Regions from separate parts of the Anaerobacillus sp. 63XJN7_5_ISO-PGPR-S23-430 genome, predicted to be linked through region 2. Evidence: a T-box and tRNA genes for the amino acid it is inferred to sense, from the RefSeq annotation. Region 2 holds a T-box; the other regions hold tRNA genes.
What was found. A T-box is a leader RNA that pairs with one kind of tRNA and senses whether it is charged. The one in region 2 lies ahead of leuS (leucine--tRNA ligase), so its partner is inferred to be a tRNA-Leu.
Positions count from the first base shown of each region.

Region 1: it encodes a tRNA-Leu, which carries the amino acid that the T-box ahead of leuS (leucine--tRNA ligase) is inferred to sense. The anticodon was not compared.
Region 3: it encodes a tRNA-Leu, which carries the amino acid that the T-box ahead of leuS (leucine--tRNA ligase) is inferred to sense. The anticodon was not compared.
Region 4: it encodes a tRNA-Leu, which carries the amino acid that the T-box ahead of leuS (leucine--tRNA ligase) is inferred to sense. The anticodon was not compared.

Region 1 covers NZ_CM149686.1:2,410,715-2,415,194, forward strand. The annotation lists gene AC0VYJ_RS12660 (ATP-binding protein) at 1-1,041, opposite strand, end outside; tRNA gene AC0VYJ_RS12665 (tRNA-Arg) at 1,176-1,249, opposite strand; tRNA gene AC0VYJ_RS12670 (tRNA-Gly) at 1,341-1,414, opposite strand; tRNA gene AC0VYJ_RS12675 (tRNA-Gln) at 1,420-1,494, opposite strand; tRNA gene AC0VYJ_RS12680 (tRNA-Tyr) at 1,499-1,583, opposite strand; tRNA gene AC0VYJ_RS12685 (tRNA-Met) at 1,601-1,677, opposite strand; tRNA gene AC0VYJ_RS12690 (tRNA-Arg) at 1,692-1,768, opposite strand; tRNA gene AC0VYJ_RS12695 (tRNA-Leu) at 1,779-1,863, opposite strand; gene kynU (kynureninase) at 2,026-3,303, shown strand; gene AC0VYJ_RS12705 (hypothetical protein) at 3,362-3,547, shown strand; gene AC0VYJ_RS12710 (spore coat protein) at 3,559-3,843, shown strand; gene AC0VYJ_RS12715 (alanine/glycine:cation symporter family protein) at 3,967-4,480, shown strand, end outside.
Region 2 covers NZ_CM149686.1:3,122,279-3,126,758, forward strand. The annotation lists gene leuS (leucine--tRNA ligase) at 1-757, opposite strand, end outside; T-box leader at 821-1,051, opposite strand; gene mnmM (tRNA 5-(aminomethyl)-2-thiouridylate-methyltransferase MnmM) at 1,687-2,253, shown strand; gene AC0VYJ_RS16425 (hydrolase) at 2,284-2,586, opposite strand; gene AC0VYJ_RS16430 (tetraprenyl-beta-curcumene synthase family protein) at 2,652-3,722, opposite strand; gene AC0VYJ_RS16435 (alpha/beta hydrolase) at 3,740-4,480, opposite strand, start outside.
Region 3 covers NZ_CM149686.1:2,011,791-2,016,270, forward strand. The annotation lists gene AC0VYJ_RS10825 (NRDE family protein) at 18-773, shown strand; gene AC0VYJ_RS10830 (hypothetical protein) at 903-1,058, shown strand; tRNA gene AC0VYJ_RS10835 (tRNA-Val) at 1,255-1,330, shown strand; tRNA gene AC0VYJ_RS10840 (tRNA-Thr) at 1,360-1,435, shown strand; tRNA gene AC0VYJ_RS10845 (tRNA-Leu) at 1,441-1,525, shown strand; tRNA gene AC0VYJ_RS10850 (tRNA-Arg) at 1,534-1,610, shown strand; tRNA gene AC0VYJ_RS10855 (tRNA-Ala) at 1,615-1,690, shown strand; tRNA gene AC0VYJ_RS10860 (tRNA-Ser) at 1,710-1,802, shown strand; tRNA gene AC0VYJ_RS10865 (tRNA-Gly) at 1,808-1,881, shown strand; tRNA gene AC0VYJ_RS10870 (tRNA-Glu) at 1,889-1,963, shown strand; gene AC0VYJ_RS10875 (transporter) at 2,090-2,416, shown strand; gene AC0VYJ_RS10880 (YpjP family protein) at 2,743-3,384, shown strand; gene AC0VYJ_RS10885 (hypothetical protein) at 3,438-3,665, shown strand; gene AC0VYJ_RS10890 (YuzB family protein) at 3,858-4,094, opposite strand; gene trxB (thioredoxin-disulfide reductase) at 4,287-4,480, shown strand, end outside.
Region 4 covers NZ_CM149686.1:99,554-104,033, reverse strand. The annotation lists rRNA gene AC0VYJ_RS00550 (16S ribosomal RNA) at 1-563, opposite strand, end outside; tRNA gene AC0VYJ_RS00545 (tRNA-Ala) at 733-808, opposite strand; tRNA gene AC0VYJ_RS00540 (tRNA-Pro) at 820-896, opposite strand; tRNA gene AC0VYJ_RS00535 (tRNA-Arg) at 923-999, opposite strand; tRNA gene AC0VYJ_RS00530 (tRNA-Gly) at 1,018-1,092, opposite strand; tRNA gene AC0VYJ_RS00525 (tRNA-Leu) at 1,098-1,182, opposite strand; tRNA gene AC0VYJ_RS00520 (tRNA-Lys) at 1,190-1,265, opposite strand; tRNA gene AC0VYJ_RS00515 (tRNA-Thr) at 1,283-1,358, opposite strand; tRNA gene AC0VYJ_RS00510 (tRNA-Val) at 1,393-1,468, opposite strand; rRNA gene rrf (5S ribosomal RNA) at 1,478-1,594, opposite strand; rRNA gene AC0VYJ_RS00500 (23S ribosomal RNA) at 1,828-4,480, opposite strand, start outside.

The DNA.
Region 1 (4,480 bases), 710 kb from region 2:
TTTCGATTTCTCCATTAGACTCATTGCTTCAATAGCGTTTTTCATGAGATTAATAAACACTTGCTTTATTTGATTAGGATCAGCAAAAACAACTGCTTCCTCATTCCCAAAATTCGTTTGTAATGTTACATCGTTCAATAGAGCATTAGACTCAATCAAGGTTGAGACCTGCTTTAATAAACCTTTCATTTCAACATTCGTAAATAATGTACTATGCGGCTTTGCTAGCGTTAGAAGTTCACTTAGCACTAATTCGATACGGGATATTTCTGAAAAGATTATTTCAAAATACGGCATAGTGGATTCCTTCTTCTCAAGCAGTTGAAGAAATCCTTTCACCGATGTTAGAGGATTCCGAACTTCATGAGCAATTCCAGCGGCAAGCTGTGCAGCTGATGCTAGCTTTTCAGATTTAACCGCAAGGGCTTCATTTGTTTTAAGTAACCGCTCTTCTGATTGCTTTCTAAAGGTTTTATCCTTAATCGTTCCTGTCATTCCTTCAAATCTTCCTTTAGAGCTATATTCATATTTAATAAAGACCTCACACCAGACGAACCCCCCGCCTTTTTTCTGAACCCTGAATTCAAATACGTTAGATTTTTCTGCGCCATCTTGGAATCGAGATAATTCTTTATGTATATTCAGCCGATCATCTGGATGTATATAAGATAAGCTGTATGTGCCTATTGATTCCTGAACGTCGTATCCAGTTAACTCACCCCACGCTTCATTCAACCAGATCCAACTACCATCTATTCCAGTTTGAAAAACAACTTCGTTTAAGCTGTTTATGACACTATTATAGTTTTCTGATAGTTTACGATATTTTTCCTCACTATCTTTTAATTTGGACAGAAGTATGACAGAGCGATCATAATAAGAAGAGAACCACCAAACAATCACCATAACTGAGATCGTAAAGAATATGTCCATTAACCAATTGATTTTAATTTCATTCACAGAATAAAGCCAATAATCCCATAATAGAATCGCCATAAAAAACGTTACAACAGATATAATTCTTCCTTTATATCGCTTCATTTCGTCACCATTTCCCAAGTGATTTATTAATTACTAGTTTATTGGAAATGAAGCCTATGTGCAAACACACATGTGCCGTTAATAAAATAAAAAAACTCCTTGAATAAGTAATCTTATTCAAGGAGTTTTGGGTATGCGCCTTAGAGGATTCGAACCTCTGACCCACAGCTTAGAAGGCTGTTGCTCTATCCTACTGAGCTAAAGGCGCACGATATGAATGGTATTCCATCTCAACAAAAGTATACCATGATTAAAATCAGGTTGTGAAGTAGCTTTTAAAACTCTTCTACAATATGTAATGGAGCGGGTGATGGGGATCGAACCCACGACATCAGCTTGGAAGGCTGAGGTTTTACCACTAAACTACACCCGCAAAAATGGCTGGGCTAGCTGGATTCGAACCAACGCATGACGGAATCAAAATCCGTTGCCTTACCGCTTGGCTATAGCCCAATCATGGTGGAGGGGGACGGATTCGAACCGCCGAACCCTGAGGGAGCGGATTTACAGTCCGCCGCGTTTAGCCACTTCGCTACCCCTCCATGATGAAATTGTAATATGGTAGCGGCGGAGGGGATCGAACCCCCGACCTCACGGGTATGAACCGTACGCTCTAGCCAGCTGAGCTACACCGCCACTTAAATTATGTATGGTGCGCCCGAGAGAAGTCGAATCCCTAACCTTCTGATCCGTAGTCAGACGCTCTATCCAATTGAGCTACGGGCGCAAAAAATATATGGTGCGGGTGAAGGGACTTGAACCCCCACGTCGTAAGACACTAGATCCTAAGTCTAGCGCGTCTGCCAATTCCGCCACACCCGCATGTGCTGTGCATCAGCGACGTTTAATAATATACCATTGAATCATTTAAAATGTCAATCATTATTCTAAAAAAATGTAGAAAGTTTCTTTTGCAAAGAGTGAAAGCGTTGACATGCTCTTCTCCCTCTCATACGATAAGTTGTAGAAAAGGAGCTGTTACATATGAGTTTATCACAGTCCATTACAGGCGCAAAAGAATTCGACAAGAAAGACCCTTTAGCCCATTTACGTGATAAGTTTTACTTAAATCCAAATACGCTATATTTGGATGGTAATTCACTTGGTCTTCTATCAAAGAATGCGGAAGCATCCCTTCTTCGATCTCTTGATGACTGGAAGCAACATGGAATTGATGGCTGGTCTGATGGAAAGCAGCCCTGGTTTTATATGGCAGAAAACATCGGTGAGATGACATCAACGCTAATCGGTTCACATGCTTCTGAAACAATTACTACCGGTTCAATTACAACTAACCTTCATCAGATGCTCGCTACTTTTTTTAAACCTTCAGGAAACAAAACAAAAATACTAGCCGATTCTTTAACATTTCCATCTGACATTTATGCTATTCAAAGTCAGCTTGAACTCCATGGGTTATCCCCTAAAACTAATCTAGTACAAGTTCCGAGCCGTGACGGAAGAACAATCCTGGAAGAAGATATCATTGAGGCCATCGATGAGACTATAGCCCTTATTCTCCTCCCTTCCGTACTTTACCGGAGCGGACAATTACTAAATATAGAAAAAATCACAAAAGCAGCCCATTCTAAAGGAGTAATCATTGGCTTTGACTTAGCTCATTCAATCGGAGCCATTCCACATAAACTTCACGACTGGAACGTTGACTTCGCGGTTTGGTGTACATACAAGTACTTAAATAGTGGCCCTGGTGGTGTTGGTGGACTTTTTGTGCACGAAAACCACCTTGGCAGACGACCCGGTCTTGCTGGATGGTTCAGTTCCAAGAAAGAAGTGCAATTCGATATGAGCCATACGCTTACTCATGCTGAAACCGCTGGCGCATTTCAAATAGGCACACCCCACATTTTTAGTATGGCTCCTTTAATAGGAGCTTTGGAATTGATGAACGAAGCTGGCATAGATGCGATTCGAGAAAAATCATTGTCTCTTACCAACTATTTAATGTGTCTTATTAAAGAAAATCTTGCTGAAGATGGTTTTACAATCACTAATCCATCAGAAGATGATCGACGGGGTGGGCATATTTGTCTCGAGCACGATGAAGCTGCTCGAATTTGCAAAGCGCTAAAACAAAAAGGCGTCATTCCAGATTTCCGCTCACCAAACGTCATTCGCCTTGCACCAATTGCTCTCTATTCATCATTTGAAGATGTTTATCATGTTGTCCAAATTCTAAAGAGTATTATGATTGAAAAAACGTATCAGCAGTTTTCTAACGAGCGAAATGTTATCGCTTAAGTGAGTATAATTTGGTTTTTCTCCATTCATACTATGTGAAATGAAGGAGGGAAACAGGATGACTCAGCTGAACGAACTTGAACTTCAAAACCTGCGTCACATGATCGGCGGACATGAAACACTCGCAAACAAACTTGATTCCTATGCCCAATCTTGTACTTGTCCGCAGCTTAAGCAAATGCTTCAAAAGGATGCACAAGACGCACGTAACACACAACAACAATTAATCAGCTTCTTAAATTAAGGAGGGATTTTATGAATGAGAAAGACATGGTAAATGATTATTTATCCGTATTGAACAGCAGCTTAAGTAATTACGGGAGCGTCATTTCTCAAGCTGACAATCAACAACTTCGTCAGGCTCTTCAACAAATTAGAAATACTGATGAGCAGCGACAATATAACCTTTATCAATACGCTAAACAAAAAGGGTATTATCAGCCAGCTGCCAAAGCCCAAACCAATGAAATTCAACAAGTTAAAAACCAACTAACAGCTCCGCAGCAACAACAGAATAATCAGCCTCCCCAGGTCCATTAATCCAGAGCCGGTGAAAACCGGCTCTGTGTCTTTATGCTCATTTTTTCATAATTTTGTAAATAGAGTTTCAGCCTCCCTTTATATGGATAATTAAATGAGTATTACCTATAGGGAGAGATTGATATGGACTATATTCTTAATGCAATAACCGAATTTTCCGCGTTCATCTGGGGTTATCCTATGATGATTTTACTCTTAGGCGGTGGATTATTTTTAACAATCCGCCTCGGCTTCTTTCAAATAATCTTTTTTCCCCACGCTTTAAAACATACCATTGGTAAAATTTTCAAAAAAGAAAAAGGAGATGGCACAATATCACCATTTCAGGCCTTTGCCTCCGCTCTTGCATCTACTGCAGGTGCTACAAACATTGTTGGGGTTCCTGTGGCAATCGCTTTTGGAGGACCTGGCGCTATTTTCTGGATGTGGATTGTCGCTATAATTGGAATGTCTACAAAATTCTCGGAAATTGTTCTTGGGATCAAATACCGAGAGGAAGACAAAAATGGCGTGTATGTTGGTGGCCCAATGTATTACATAAAAAAAGGCTTGGGATGGAAGTTCGCTTCATCTCTATTCGCTTTTGGACTGATGATTGAAATCATTCCAAGTGTCATGGTCCAAACCAACTCCATTT
Region 2 (4,480 bases):
CAAAAAGTGTATCAGGACGCGTCGTAAACACATCGATCGATTCATCATGACCGTCAATCGTGAATGTTACTTCAGCACCCTCAGATTTCCCAATCCAGTTACGCTGCATTTCTTTAATGCTGTCAGACCAGTCAAGCTCTTCAAGGTCTTCAAGTAGACGATCGGCATACTCTGTAATTTTAAGAACCCATTGCTTCATTGGTTTACGAACTACCGGGTGGCCTCCACGTTCACTTTTACCGTCGATCACTTCTTCATTCGCAAGAACCGTTCCAAGTGCTGGACACCAGTTAACAGCCACTTCATCTACGTACGCAAGTCCTTTTTCGTAAAGCTTTGTGAAAATCCACTGTGTCCATTTATAGTATTGTGGATCTGTTGTATTAACTTCTCTATCCCAATCATAAGAAAAACCTAACTCTTTAATTTGACGACGGAATGTGTCAATGTTCTTTTGAGTAAAATCTCGTGGATTATTTCCTGTATCAAGAGCATATTGCTCTGCCGGAAGTCCAAATGCGTCCCATCCGATTGGGTGAAGAACATTATATCCCTGCATTCGCTTCATACGTGAAAGGATATCCGTAGCTGTATATCCTTCAGGGTGCCCAACATGTAGCCCAGCCCCTGAGGGGTATGGGAACATATCAAGAATATAAATTTTTTCACCATTAGCATCGTTTTCTGTCTTAAAAGTCTTGTTTGTTTCCCAGAAGTGTTGCCACTTCTTCTCAATTGTTTTGTGATCAAATGCCATTGTCACTCTCTCCTTCCAGTCCTTGCAAAAAAATAAAAAAACCTCCCGTCCCCGTTGTTCATCAACAGGGACGAGAGGTTGAGAATCTAATATTCACAATCACCCGCGGTACCACCCGGCTTAGTGCTAGAAACAGCACTCACTTAAGGCCTTTAACGCAGGCATACGGGCAACCTTACTCTATTCAGGCTTCCGATTCAAAGGTGAGTTCACAAATCTCCTATGTTAACTTCCACCAGCCGTTAACTCTCTAGTAATAGAATTTTTGTTACTATTCCTTATCATTATCTTTGGTTTCACTAGTTACGTATATAATTTGTATTGTATGAATACTTGTGAGAAATGTCAAGAACATTATCAGAATAGACGTTTTTTTCGTAATCTATACATCCGCTGTCCTTATATTCGATGAATTAGCATGTGTGCCAAAAGAACAATTCCAATTAATACAGTAAGCGGATATCTCAAAAAAAGAAACGCACCCTGATTGGGTACGTTATCCTTTACGATGCTTTTTTTGACTAGCCGAATCATCTTTGGAATGTGGCTTATCTTTTTCTTCTTTTTGTTCTTCTTTTAAATCTTCTAATGGAATCGCATCGACATTCATTTCTGAAGCATCCTCGTCGAGCTGATTTTTTCCTTATCTGGTAATTGCTCGGGATTATTAGTTTCGCCTTGTTTATGTGATTTTTCATGCTCTGCCATATGATCACCTCATTTTTTTGTATAGTACTCTGTACCACGAGCCAGATATTCCCAAACACATAAAGATGTTAGTTGGAGTAAAAGGTCGATCATGGTAAAGTCATACTTAGTTAGAAGCAAACAAGAAGCCACTCTAAACCTCGACGTCCTAATAAATTGATAGGATAAGTTTCAGAAGACTCATTTAAGAAAATTTTAATTGTTAGAAAGGATTACAGATCATGCAACGAATATTACCTTTTACAAGAACGCTACTGAATTCAGTATTAAAAGAAGGAGGCATTGCTATTGATGGCACTTGTGGAAACGGACATGACACTCTCTTCCTAGCTGAATCAGTTGGGAATTCAGGAAAAGTGTATGGCTTTGATATCCAACCTGAGGCGATTGAAGCTACAGAAAAAAGGCTGACAGAAGCTAAGCAATCTGCCCAGGTGGCATTATTCCACGAGAGTCACGCTTCAATCAATAGCAAAATTGAGACGAAAGATGTAGGAAACGTTTCTGCCGCAATCTTTAACCTTGGCTACCTCCCAGGTGGAGATAAAACTATTGTGACGAAACCTGAAGAAACGATCCAAGCAGTAACAGACATCCTACATTTGCTTCGTTCAGAAGGGCTCCTTATTCTAGTCGTCTACCCAGGACATCCAGAAGGTAAAATTGAAAGTGAAAAGGTGTCAGATTTCGCTTCAGATCTCGATCAGTCACAGTATCAAGTTCTAAAATACCAATTTATTAACCAAATCAATGAACCACCCTATATTCTTGCCATCAGCAAAAAATAAGAGGCTGTGCATCTGCACAGCCCCTATTCTCTATAGAATTCCCATCGTTTCGATATGTTCTCTTGTTTTCTTATTCCCTAATTTGTGTAAAAGACCATAGATCTCTTTCATATGATTATCATAATCATCATTGTTCTTATCTTCATGATAACTCATAGCTGGAACATGTGAACGATATAACGATAGGCGACTATCCTTATCTGTCAGATCAAATAGCTCACTGAGCTTGAAGATATCTTCCTCATCCGCATCGATTTCAAAATTATAGCTCGATGCCCCTTGATCTTCGAGTATCTCGCCCGAACTTACAGCCACATAGTAACGCTTTTTCATTTTAAGAGCCCCTTTCAAAATCCTATAGGCTTCTTTTCTCACGAAAGAGCGTTTTTTATACGCTTTTACTGAGACGCTTTGTGAAGTCTTCTATAAACCCAACCATTAAAGTAGAAGAAAAGGCTCGATCTTCCTCCAATTCGAATAATTTTACGAGCAAGAGAGCGCACGTCTTTCTGTTCCATTACTTTACGATCCGCAAGGTAAATACCAAGTAAACCGCGATTAATTAATCGATGAAAGGAAGAATGTGGAAGACTTTCAACGCTTTTATCCGCTTCTTTAATGAAGTGAGCAACACGCTGAGCGAGCTCATCATTGTCTTTATAATAAAAACAAAAATTCAAATCGCCACCTGCTCGATCTTCTTCCTGATCTATAAAGTAATCCAGCATTATGTGAAGACCCTGAACCCAGGGGAAATAACCTTCCTTAATCATAGCTGTACCGCCCTTAGGGATCATGTCTCCTAATGAGTAAGATACAAGACAGAAAATCCCTAAGGTTGATCCAGCACACGCTGAGAATTCATTCCATGTCATTTCTGGAAGCTGTTGCTTATGCTGGTCAAACCAGCTTTTCAACCTTGGAACACGGTCTTCCTCTGTAACATGCTTATGTACCTGGAGATCACAATAGTAATGGCAGAGTTCAAGTAAGGCAGGCTGCACTTCCCTTTGATTCGGCAATTCACGAATGACTTTTTGACACGTTTGAACCAGTTCTAATAGATAGCCTCCATCATCTTTTTCTTCACGATACCGATAATAGTTATTTGAAGCTTCAACTTCAGGGGAAAGAGCCTCCGCCATTGCCTCATGTAATGCACTAAAGTCTTCTGGATCAAGCGAAGTACTTCGATCACACAAGTTATCCAGATAGTCACTTATCGTCTGGTAAGCTGCGATAAATGAAATAGAACGATCAATTTCTTTCCCGGCAAGCAATCCATAAATCCCTCCACCTTCACAGTGAAACGTTTTTGAATCAATGCTATCTAACGCCTGCTTTCTCAATTCAGGATTAGGGATTTCTTCAGCCCGCTTCCTCCAATATTCTAATTCATGATGAACCCTCGGTAAGACGCGTCTATAAATACTATACATTAGCGTCCACGGTTGACTTGGTACTTTCAAGTGATCCCACTCCTGTATTAATTATTTATCTTATTTTCCTTACGCTCTAATAATTCAAGTTTTAACTCAACAAATGATTTTGCCGTTTGAAATACATCTTCACGATCTGGTTCATTAAACACCTCATGATAAAATCCATCCCACTCTTTAAATGCTTTCTCTGTTAATGGAATGCGATTGAACCACGAAATAACAGCATGCTTATCTACAATTCGATCGTCGCCACCCTGTAATACAAGCAATGGTAAATTATGAAATGATCTCGCTCCTTCATTGGCTATTTTCATCGCTTTTAGAAGTTCACGGTACCATCTAACAGATACTTTTTGAACCATTAATGGATCTTCTTGATCTCGTTTGTGGAACTCTGGATTCCTTGTCCCAATGTTCGGTTCTAGCTTTGAATTTAACCTTAGAGAAGGGACAATTGGATTTAGTACTTTTGAGAGCAAGTCTACACCTTTGTTAGGGGGATTAACTAGTCCAATACACGGAGAAGATAAAATGACTCCAGTTAGAGAAGGACGTTTTTCCATAATCGTACGGATGGATGCAAGTCCTCCCATACTATGCCCAAGTAAGAACACAGGTAGCTTATACTCATGAGCTCTCTTGATCCACTTATCAATCGTTTCAATATATTGGTTAAATGAATCAATATGGCCCCGTCTTCTAGTACTTTCACCTTGTCCAGGTAAATCGCCAAGCACTACATGATAGCCTGCTTCAATCCACTTAGAAACGAGCCAATCATACCT
Region 3 (4,480 bases), 1.1 Mb from region 2:
AGAGGAGGCGCGTTAAGATGTGCCTAATTGCTGTAGCTCAAAATGTTCATCCTACATACCCATTTATACTCGTAGCCAACCGAGATGAATTCTACGAGCGTCCAACAAAACCTGCGAACTATTGGGAAGATGTACCAGAACTACTTGCGGGGCGTGATTTAAAGGCTATGGGAACATGGCTAGGGGTTACAACAAACGGAAGAATTGCAGCCCTTACGAATTATCGAGAAGCGAATGAGCAGCCTAAAAGTTTATCAAGGGGTGATCTAACGGCCGATTACTTACGTGATCATCAATCCCCATTATCATACCTAGAAAAGGTTCGACAAAAGAAAGATCAGTACAATGGATTTAATTTAATCATAGGAGATTTTAAGAGCCTTTATTATTATTCAAATCGGCAGGATCAAATTTCAAAACTAGAGAACGGTGTTCACGCTGTAAGTAATCACTTACTGAATACGAGCTGGCCAAAGGTTGAGCAGCTTAAAGAAGAATTGAAACACTATTTAAGTGCAGAAAAGAACCTCGATCAGAATCGTCTTTTTGAAATGCTTTCTCATGCTGAGCCTGCACCTGATCATTTATTACCACAAACAGGCGTGCCGATTGAATGGGAAAGGATGCTTTCACCTGTTTTTATTAAGTCAGATCATTACGGAACGAGGGCGCAAACTGTTATTATGGTTTCACAAAATGGAGAAGTTACTTTCGTTGAGAGGTCAGGAGAAGATCAGGAAAATTACTACCAATTTAATCTTGATGAAGCATAATTGCGCTCTAAGTGAATAAATTATGTGTTACCTGTAACTTTTGCCGATAGATCGATGGTGAAAAAAGATTCGGGTTTAACAACAGAAAAATAGGGTACTGAGAATTATTACTTATGAGGAGGGGTTTTTTTGAAAAGAAAGCGTCACTATGTTGAAGATCAGCTTTTGCGGGAATCAACCGACATGAAAGAGTACCGAAAATATGATTCTGAAATGGTGACTAAAAAAAGACCAATACTCCGCCAAAATAAAAAGAAAAAACCACTTATTCAAACGCCAGTATAAGCAGGGGAGAGCGCTCCCTGCTTTTTTCTATGTCAAAAATGGAGTGCTTAACTATGGGGATTAATTTTTTTGTGAAAAAGGGTTGTGTTTTTTTCGGGTCGGTGATAAGATAAGTCTTGTCCTTGAAAAAACACAATAAAAAAAGTGTTGACGAGACAAAAGATGATATTGTATAATAATGAAGTCGCTGTTTAACGGAGGATTAGCTCAGCTGGGAGAGCATCTGCCTTACAAGCAGAGGGTCGGCGGTTCGAGCCCGTCATCCTCCACCATTTATTTTTGGTGATTTTCATTAAATTATGCCGGCCTAGCTCAATTGGTAGAGCAACTGACTTGTAATCAGTAGGTTGGGGGTTCAAGTCCTCTGGCCGGCACCACACATGCGGGTGTGGCGGAATTGGCAGACGCGCTAGACTTAGGATCTAGTGTCTTACGACGTGGGGGTTCAAGTCCCTTCACCCGCACCATAGAATATGCGCCCGTAGCTCAATTGGATAGAGCGTCTGACTACGGATCAGAAGGTTAGGGATTCGACTTCTCTCGGGCGCACCATATTGGGGCCTTAGCTCAGCTGGGAGAGCGCCTGCCTTGCACGCAGGAGGTCAGCGGTTCGATCCCGCTAGGCTCCACCATATATATTTTCATGTTTTCGGAGGAATACCCAAGTCTGGCTGAAGGGATCGGTCTTGAAAACCGACAGGGGCTTAGTCGCCCGCGGGGGTTCGAATCCCTCTTCCTCCTCCATCTTTGCGGGTGTAGTTTAGTGGTAAAACCTCAGCCTTCCAAGCTGATGTCGTGGGTTCGATCCCCATCACCCGCTCCATTTTGTTGGCCCGTTGGTCAAGCGGTTAAGACACCGCCCTTTCACGGCGGTATCACGGGTTCGATTCCCGTACGGGTCACCAACTAAATTTTCATAAACTTTATTGGCTCAAGCATACTCAAAGAGGTGCTTTTTTTGTTGTTTTCAATTCGGTACGTCTTATCAGAATACAGCATACAGTGACTGTATAAGAGAGGGGATGGACCGAATGTATTATGAAGAACATGAGCATATTGCTTATCATTATGACAACACAGATGCCTATCGTCAGCAACCGGTAGCTCCAACATCGAGCCCACCAGCATCACCGCCTCCTAGACCACAGTCAGCACAAGCTGGAACATTTGCTGTAGATCCAGGATCCATTAGAAGGTGTATGTATCGGTTTACTTATATTTGGATGAGAGGCGGCAATTCATTTTGGTTTTGGCCAGTATATGTAGGGCGTACTTCTGTTTCAGGGTTTCGCTGGACCGGTAGAAGATGGGTGTATACAGGCATAAGTCTGAGAAGAATTGATATGTTTACTTGTTAATAGATGGAGCGCTTACATGAAGCGCTCTTTTTTAAAGGCTCTTTCGTAGACATTGTTGCTATAGTGGGTGAATTTTCGCTCAGGGATGCTCGTTTTTCGCGGGGCAGGCGGTTAGCACCCTTCCGCTCCAATCAGCGAAGTTTAGTGTTTAATTCAAGAATTGTTTCGAAAGCAACAATCTTTTAAAAAAGAGCCTTTTTGAATGAAAAGCTTCGTTACCATAGCCAAATGAAAATTAATGAAAAATCGTCTAAACTTCTGGCTTTTTTGAGAAGATCATGCGAGAATAATACTAACTATTGATCTTCGAAAGTCAGGTGCACATAATGAAATTCCCTCTTTGGATGAGAAAGTTATTTGTAGCATTTGTTGCTGTTATTACGCTTGGAACTGTGGTTCCTACTGGATATCTAGCAGATGACAAAACAGAGTCATCAGAAAATTATCAAGAAGAAAACCATCTTCTTATTGAGCCGAGAGACGAGCCTGATAAGGCGATAGAGCCTCTTGTTGATCAGTATGATTGGCCCATCATAGCTCAGGACGCTTCTTCTTCTGAACTCCTGACGCATTTTGTAAGCTATGCAAGCAATCAATCCGAGCAACTCGGGCTAACAAAATTCGGTGAAACGATATCAACTCGAGTCGGTAACGAGTATCGAGATGCAATTGTACCTAAAATGACAGAAGCGATCGCTACCTCAGTGGAAAATCTGGATGAGGATACATTAAGGTCACTTCGTTTGACGGACAACCCTTCTGGTGGATACGGAGAACGTATTCTTCATGTATATAATGAACAGAGTGGGGAAGACTTATTGCGTTTTCATGTGAGAAGAGATCATCCCCCACAAGATGGCTATTGGTTTAATTTTCATTACCATGCAGCGAATGATGATTTTGAAGAACATTATGAAGTAGGTAAGATTTATTGGGATAAAAACACTCCGCCTAAGTGGCTCTCGTAAGAGAGGTGCGCGGGGTGTTTTTGGTTGGAGATTAAGGGAGGATCACAACATAGATGGAACTTGTACAATGTATTAGAGATGTTTTCGAAGAAGAGCCTTTAACCGGCTCAGAAAGTGTATTGAATCGTAAATTATTTAAGGAAGGTCATTTCTATCCAGTTTATAAAGATGAGCATCATAGCTGGATTACGCTTGATGATGAAGGAGAGCAGCATATTATTGCTACCGGCACCTCACTCAATGAAGACTTCTGGTTTACTTTTCGGTTTCGCATAGCATAATAAAAAGCCGCATAAAGCGGCTTTTACTTTTTTTTAGGGCGCGCATTTTGCGGGCCTCTTTTTTTATTCATAAGAAGAGCGTCTTCGCCTTCTTTTTCACCTTGCACACCGGCTTTCGGATCATACGCGTTTCGATTTTTCATGTAAGCTCCTCCTCTAATTGGATTCACTTATTAGTATGTCCAAATTCGGTTAAAACATCGGATTTTCTTCGATGAACTGGTAGACGTTATCAACTAGCTCATCGGGAGTTTCGGCAGTAACGCGCTCGCCGTTAACGAGACAGTAAATATCCTGGCTACAAAGTGTGCAGTGACCAAGACAAGAATATTCGAGCACATCAAGATCTGTATCTTTTTCTAGTTTTTCCATTGCTTTATGTGAACCGCTCGAAAGATTGCTCATGCAGAATTCAACTATTGGATTCATCTTTTATTCACCTCGGATTTTCCTTACTATTACAAGACTGTTTCTATTCTATCAAGAAGGTGTGAAAATGAACAACCATTTGCATAAGATCAAGAAACAAATTGATGGATACCCATATAATTTGTAAGAGAAGGGTTTATTTCTATATAATTAGGAAAAATAACATAATGAAGTCGATAGAGGAGGGTCATTATGCATAAAGCAGTTATTGTAGGAACAGGACCAGCGGGTTTAACAGCAGCCATTTATCTTGCGAGGGCTAATATGGAGCCGCTCGTCATTGAGGGACCGGAACCTGGTGGTCAGCTTACGTTAACAACAGATGTTGAGAACTTTCCCGGTTTTCCAGATGGCGTTCTCGGTCCAGAATTGATGGAAAATATGAA
Region 4 (4,480 bases), 1.3 Mb from region 2:
ACAACGCTTGCCACCTACGTATTACCGCGGCTGCTGGCACGTAGTTAGCCGTGGCTTTCTGGTTAGGTACCGTCAAGGTACCGCCCTATTCGAACGGTACTTGTTCTTCCCTAACAACAGAGCTTTACGACCCGAAGGCCTTCGTCACTCACGCGGCGTTGCTCCGTCAGACTTTCGTCCATTGCGGAAGATTCCCTACTGCTGCCTCCCGTAGGAGTCTGGGCCGTGTCTCAGTCCCAGTGTGGCCGATCACCCTCTCAGGTCGGCTACGCATCGTCGCCTTGGTAAGCCATTACCTTACCAACTAGCTAATGCGCCGCGGGCCCATCCTGCAGTGTTAGCTCGAAAGCCAACTTTCAACATTGCACCATGCGGTGCGATGTATTACCCGGTATTAGCTCCGGTTTCCCGGAGTTATCCCAGTCTGCAGGGCAGGTTGCCCACGTGTTACTCACCCGTCCGCCGCTAAGATCAGGGAGCAAGCTCCCATCTCTTCGCTCGACTTGCATGTATTAGGCACGCCGCCAGCGTTCGTCCTGAGCCAGGATCAAACTCTCCGATAGAAAGCTTAATCTAGCTTTAAAACAATGTTTTGTTTCCGTAGAAACAATTACTTACATGGCGTTTCGTTCAGTTTTCAAAGATCAATTTTTCTTTCAACGTCGTTTTCAGCGACTAAACCATCATATCATGATTCATTTGTCAGTGTCAACAACTTTTTTAAAAAATAATTGGTGGAGCCTAGCGGGATCGAACCGCTGACCTCCTGCGTGCAAGGCAGGCGCTCTCCCAGCTGAGCTAAGGCCCCGTTGGTATGAATGGTCGGGAAGACAGGATTTGAACCTGCGACCCCTTGGTCCCAAACCAAGTGCTCTACCAAGCTGAGCTACTTCCCGTAAAAAGAAGAAAACCAACAAAATAATGGTGCGCCCGAGAGAAGTCGAATCCCTAACCTTCTGATCCGTAGTCAGACGCTCTATCCAATTGAGCTACGGGCGCAAAATCTAATTTAGTTAATGGAGCGGAAGACGGGATTCGAACCCGCGACCCCCACCTTGGCAAGGTGATGTTCTACCACTGAACTACTTCCGCGCAATTGGTGCGGGTGAAGGGACTTGAACCCCCACGTCGTAAGACACTAGATCCTAAGTCTAGCGCGTCTGCCAATTCCGCCACACCCGCAAATGCATGGTGAGCCATGAAGGACTCGAACCTTCGACCCTCTGATTAAAAGTCAGATGCTCTACCAACTGAGCTAATGGCTCTTTTCGATAAGAAAAGCTGGTGCCGGCCAGAGGACTTGAACCCCCAACCTACTGATTACAAGTCAGTTGCTCTACCAATTGAGCTAGACCGGCGATATATGTACCCTTTCGGGTTATAAGAAAAATATGGTGGAGGATGACGGGCTCGAACCGCCGACCCTCTGCTTGTAAGGCAGATGCTCTCCCAGCTGAGCTAATCCTCCACTATATAAGCCTAGCGACGTCCTACTCTTGCAGGGGGAGATCCCCCAACTACCATCGGCGCTGAAGAGCTTAACTTCCGTGTTCGGCATGGGAACGGGTGTGACCTCTTCGCCATCATCACTAGACTAACAGGATGTTAGCCGTTCGGTGTTCACCACAGGACGTGGTGGCACTTAATCGAACTTCCTTATTTCAGGTGTTCCCTGAAAACTAGATAGCACGCACAACTTTCCAATATGTCCAGCTACGTAAGCCAAATCCTCGATCGTTTCACCTTTTGATTCTGACGCATAAAGCGCGTCTGACTCAAAAGCCTCCAACGCTTGTCGGATTTAAACGGCTTACTTCGCTTTTCGTTTAGGTTAAGCCCTCGATCGATTAGTATTCGTCAGCTCCACGTGTTGCCACGCTTCCACCCCGAACCTATCTACCTCATCATCTCTAAGGGATCTTACCAGCTTCATGCTGTGGGAAATCTCATCTCGAGGGGGGCTTCATGCTTAGATGCTTTCAGCACTTATCCCTTCCACACGTAGCTACCCAGCTATGCTCCTGGCGGAACAACTGGTACACCAGCGGTGTGTCCATCCCGGTCCTCTCGTACTAAGGACAGCTCCTCTCAAATTTCCTGCGCCCGCGACGGATAGGGACCGAACTGTCTCACGACGTTCTGAACCCAGCTCGCGTACCGCTTTAATGGGCGAACAGCCCAACCCTTGGGACCTACTTCAGCCCCAGGATGCGATGAGCCGACATCGAGGTGCCAAACCTCCCCGTCGATGTGGACTCTTGGGGGAGATAAGCCTGTTATCCCCAGGGTAGCTTTTATCCGTTGAGCGATGGCCCTTCCATGCGGAACCACCGGATCACTAAGCCCGACTTTCGTCCCTGCTCGACTTGTAGGTCTCGCAGTCAAGCTCCCTTGTGCCTTTACACTCTGCGAATGATTTCCAACCATTCTGAGGGAACCTTTGGGCGCCTCCGTTACACTTTAGGAGGCGACCGCCCCAGTCAAACTGCCCACCTGACACTGTCTCCGCACCGGATCACGGTGCTGGGTTAGAATGTCAGTACAGCCAGGGTAGTATCCCACCGACGCCTCCATCGAACCTGGCGGTCCGACTTCTATGGCTCCTACCTATCCTGTACAAGCTGTACCAAAATCCAATATCAGGCTACAGTAAAGCTCCATGGGGTCTTTCCGTCCTGTCGCGGGTAACCTGCATCTTCACAGGTACTATAATTTCACCGGGTCTCTCGTTGAGACAGTATCCAAGTCGTTGCACCTTTCGTGCGGGTCGGAACTTACCCGACAAGGAATTTCGCTACCTTAGGACCGTTATAGTTACGGCCGCCGTTTACTGGGGCTTCGATTCAGAGCTTCTCCCGTAAGGGATAACCCCTCCTCTTAACCTTCCAGCACCGGGCAGGTGTCAGCCCCTATACTTCGCCTTACGGCTTTGCAGAGACCTGTGTTTTTGCTAAACAGTCGCTTGGATCTTTTCACTGCGGCTCCCCTGGGCTATAAACCCGAGGAAGCACCCCTTCTCCCGAAGTTACGGGGTCATTTTGCCGAGTTCCTTAACGAGAGTTCTCCCGATCGTCTTAGGATTCTCTCCTCGCCTACCTGTGTCGGTTTGCGGTACGGGCACCTTTTTCCTCACTAGAGGCTTTTCTTGGCAGCGTAGAATCAAGGACTTCGGTACTAAATTTCCCTCGCCATCACGACTCAGCCTTCATGGTGAACGGATTTGCCTATTCACCAGCCTAATCGCTTGGACGCGCATTTCCAGCAGCGCGCTCTCCCTATCTTTCTGCGTCCCCCCGTCGTTCAAACGGAAAGGAGGTGGTACAGGAATATCAACCTGTTATCCATCGCCTACGCCTTTCGGCCTCGGCTTAGGTCCCGACTAACCCTGAGCGGACGAGCCTTCCTCAGGAAACCTTGGGCTTTCGACGGACAAGATTCTCACTTGTCTTTCGCTACTCATACCGGCATTCTCACTTCTAAGCGCTCCACCAGTCCTTTCGGTCTGACTTCACAGCCCTTAGAACGCTCTCCTACCATTGTCGTAAGACAATCCACAGCTTCGGTGATACGTTTAGCCCCGGTACATTTTCGGCGCAGCGTCACTCGACCAGTGAGCTATTACGCACTCTTTAAATGATGGCTGCTTCTAAGCCAACATCCTGGTTGTCTAAGCAACGCCACATCCTTTTCCACTTAACGTATACTTTGGGACCTTAGCTGGTGGTCTGGGCTGTTTCCCTCTCGACTACGGATCTTATCACTCGCAGTCTGACTCCCGCGGATAAATCGTTGGCATTCGGAGTTTGACTGGATTCGGTAATCCGGTAAGGACCCCTAGTCCAATCAGTGCTCTACCTCCAAGATTCTTGCCGCGAGGCTAGCCCTAAAGCTATTTCGGAGAGAACCAGCTATCTCCAGGTTCGATTGGCATTTCACCGCTACCCACACCTCATCCCCGCATTTTTCAACATGCGTGGGTTCGGGCCTCCATTCAGTGTTACCTGAACTTCACCCTGGACATGGGTAGATCACCTGGTTTCGGGTCTACGACCACGTACTATTTCGCCCTATTCAGACTCGCTTTCGCTGCGGCTCCGCCTTCTCAGCTTAACCTTGCACGGGATCGTAACTCGCCGGTTCATTCTACAAAAGGCACGCTGTCACCCATTAACGGGCTCCAACTAGTTGTAGGCACACGGTTTCAGGTTCTTTTTCACTCCCCTTCCGGGGTGCTTTTCACCTTTCCCTCACGGTACTGGTTCACTATCGGTCACTAGAGAGTATTTAGCCTTGGGAGATGGTCCTCCCGGATTCCGACGGGGTTTCACGTGTCCCGCCGTACTCAGGATCCGTCTCGGAGGGCATCGGATTTTGACTACAGGATTGTTACCTTCTCTGATGGACCTTTCCAGGTCGCTTCGTCTATCCGTGCCTTTGTAACTCCAAAGAGACGTCCTACAACCCCAGAGGGCAAGCCCTC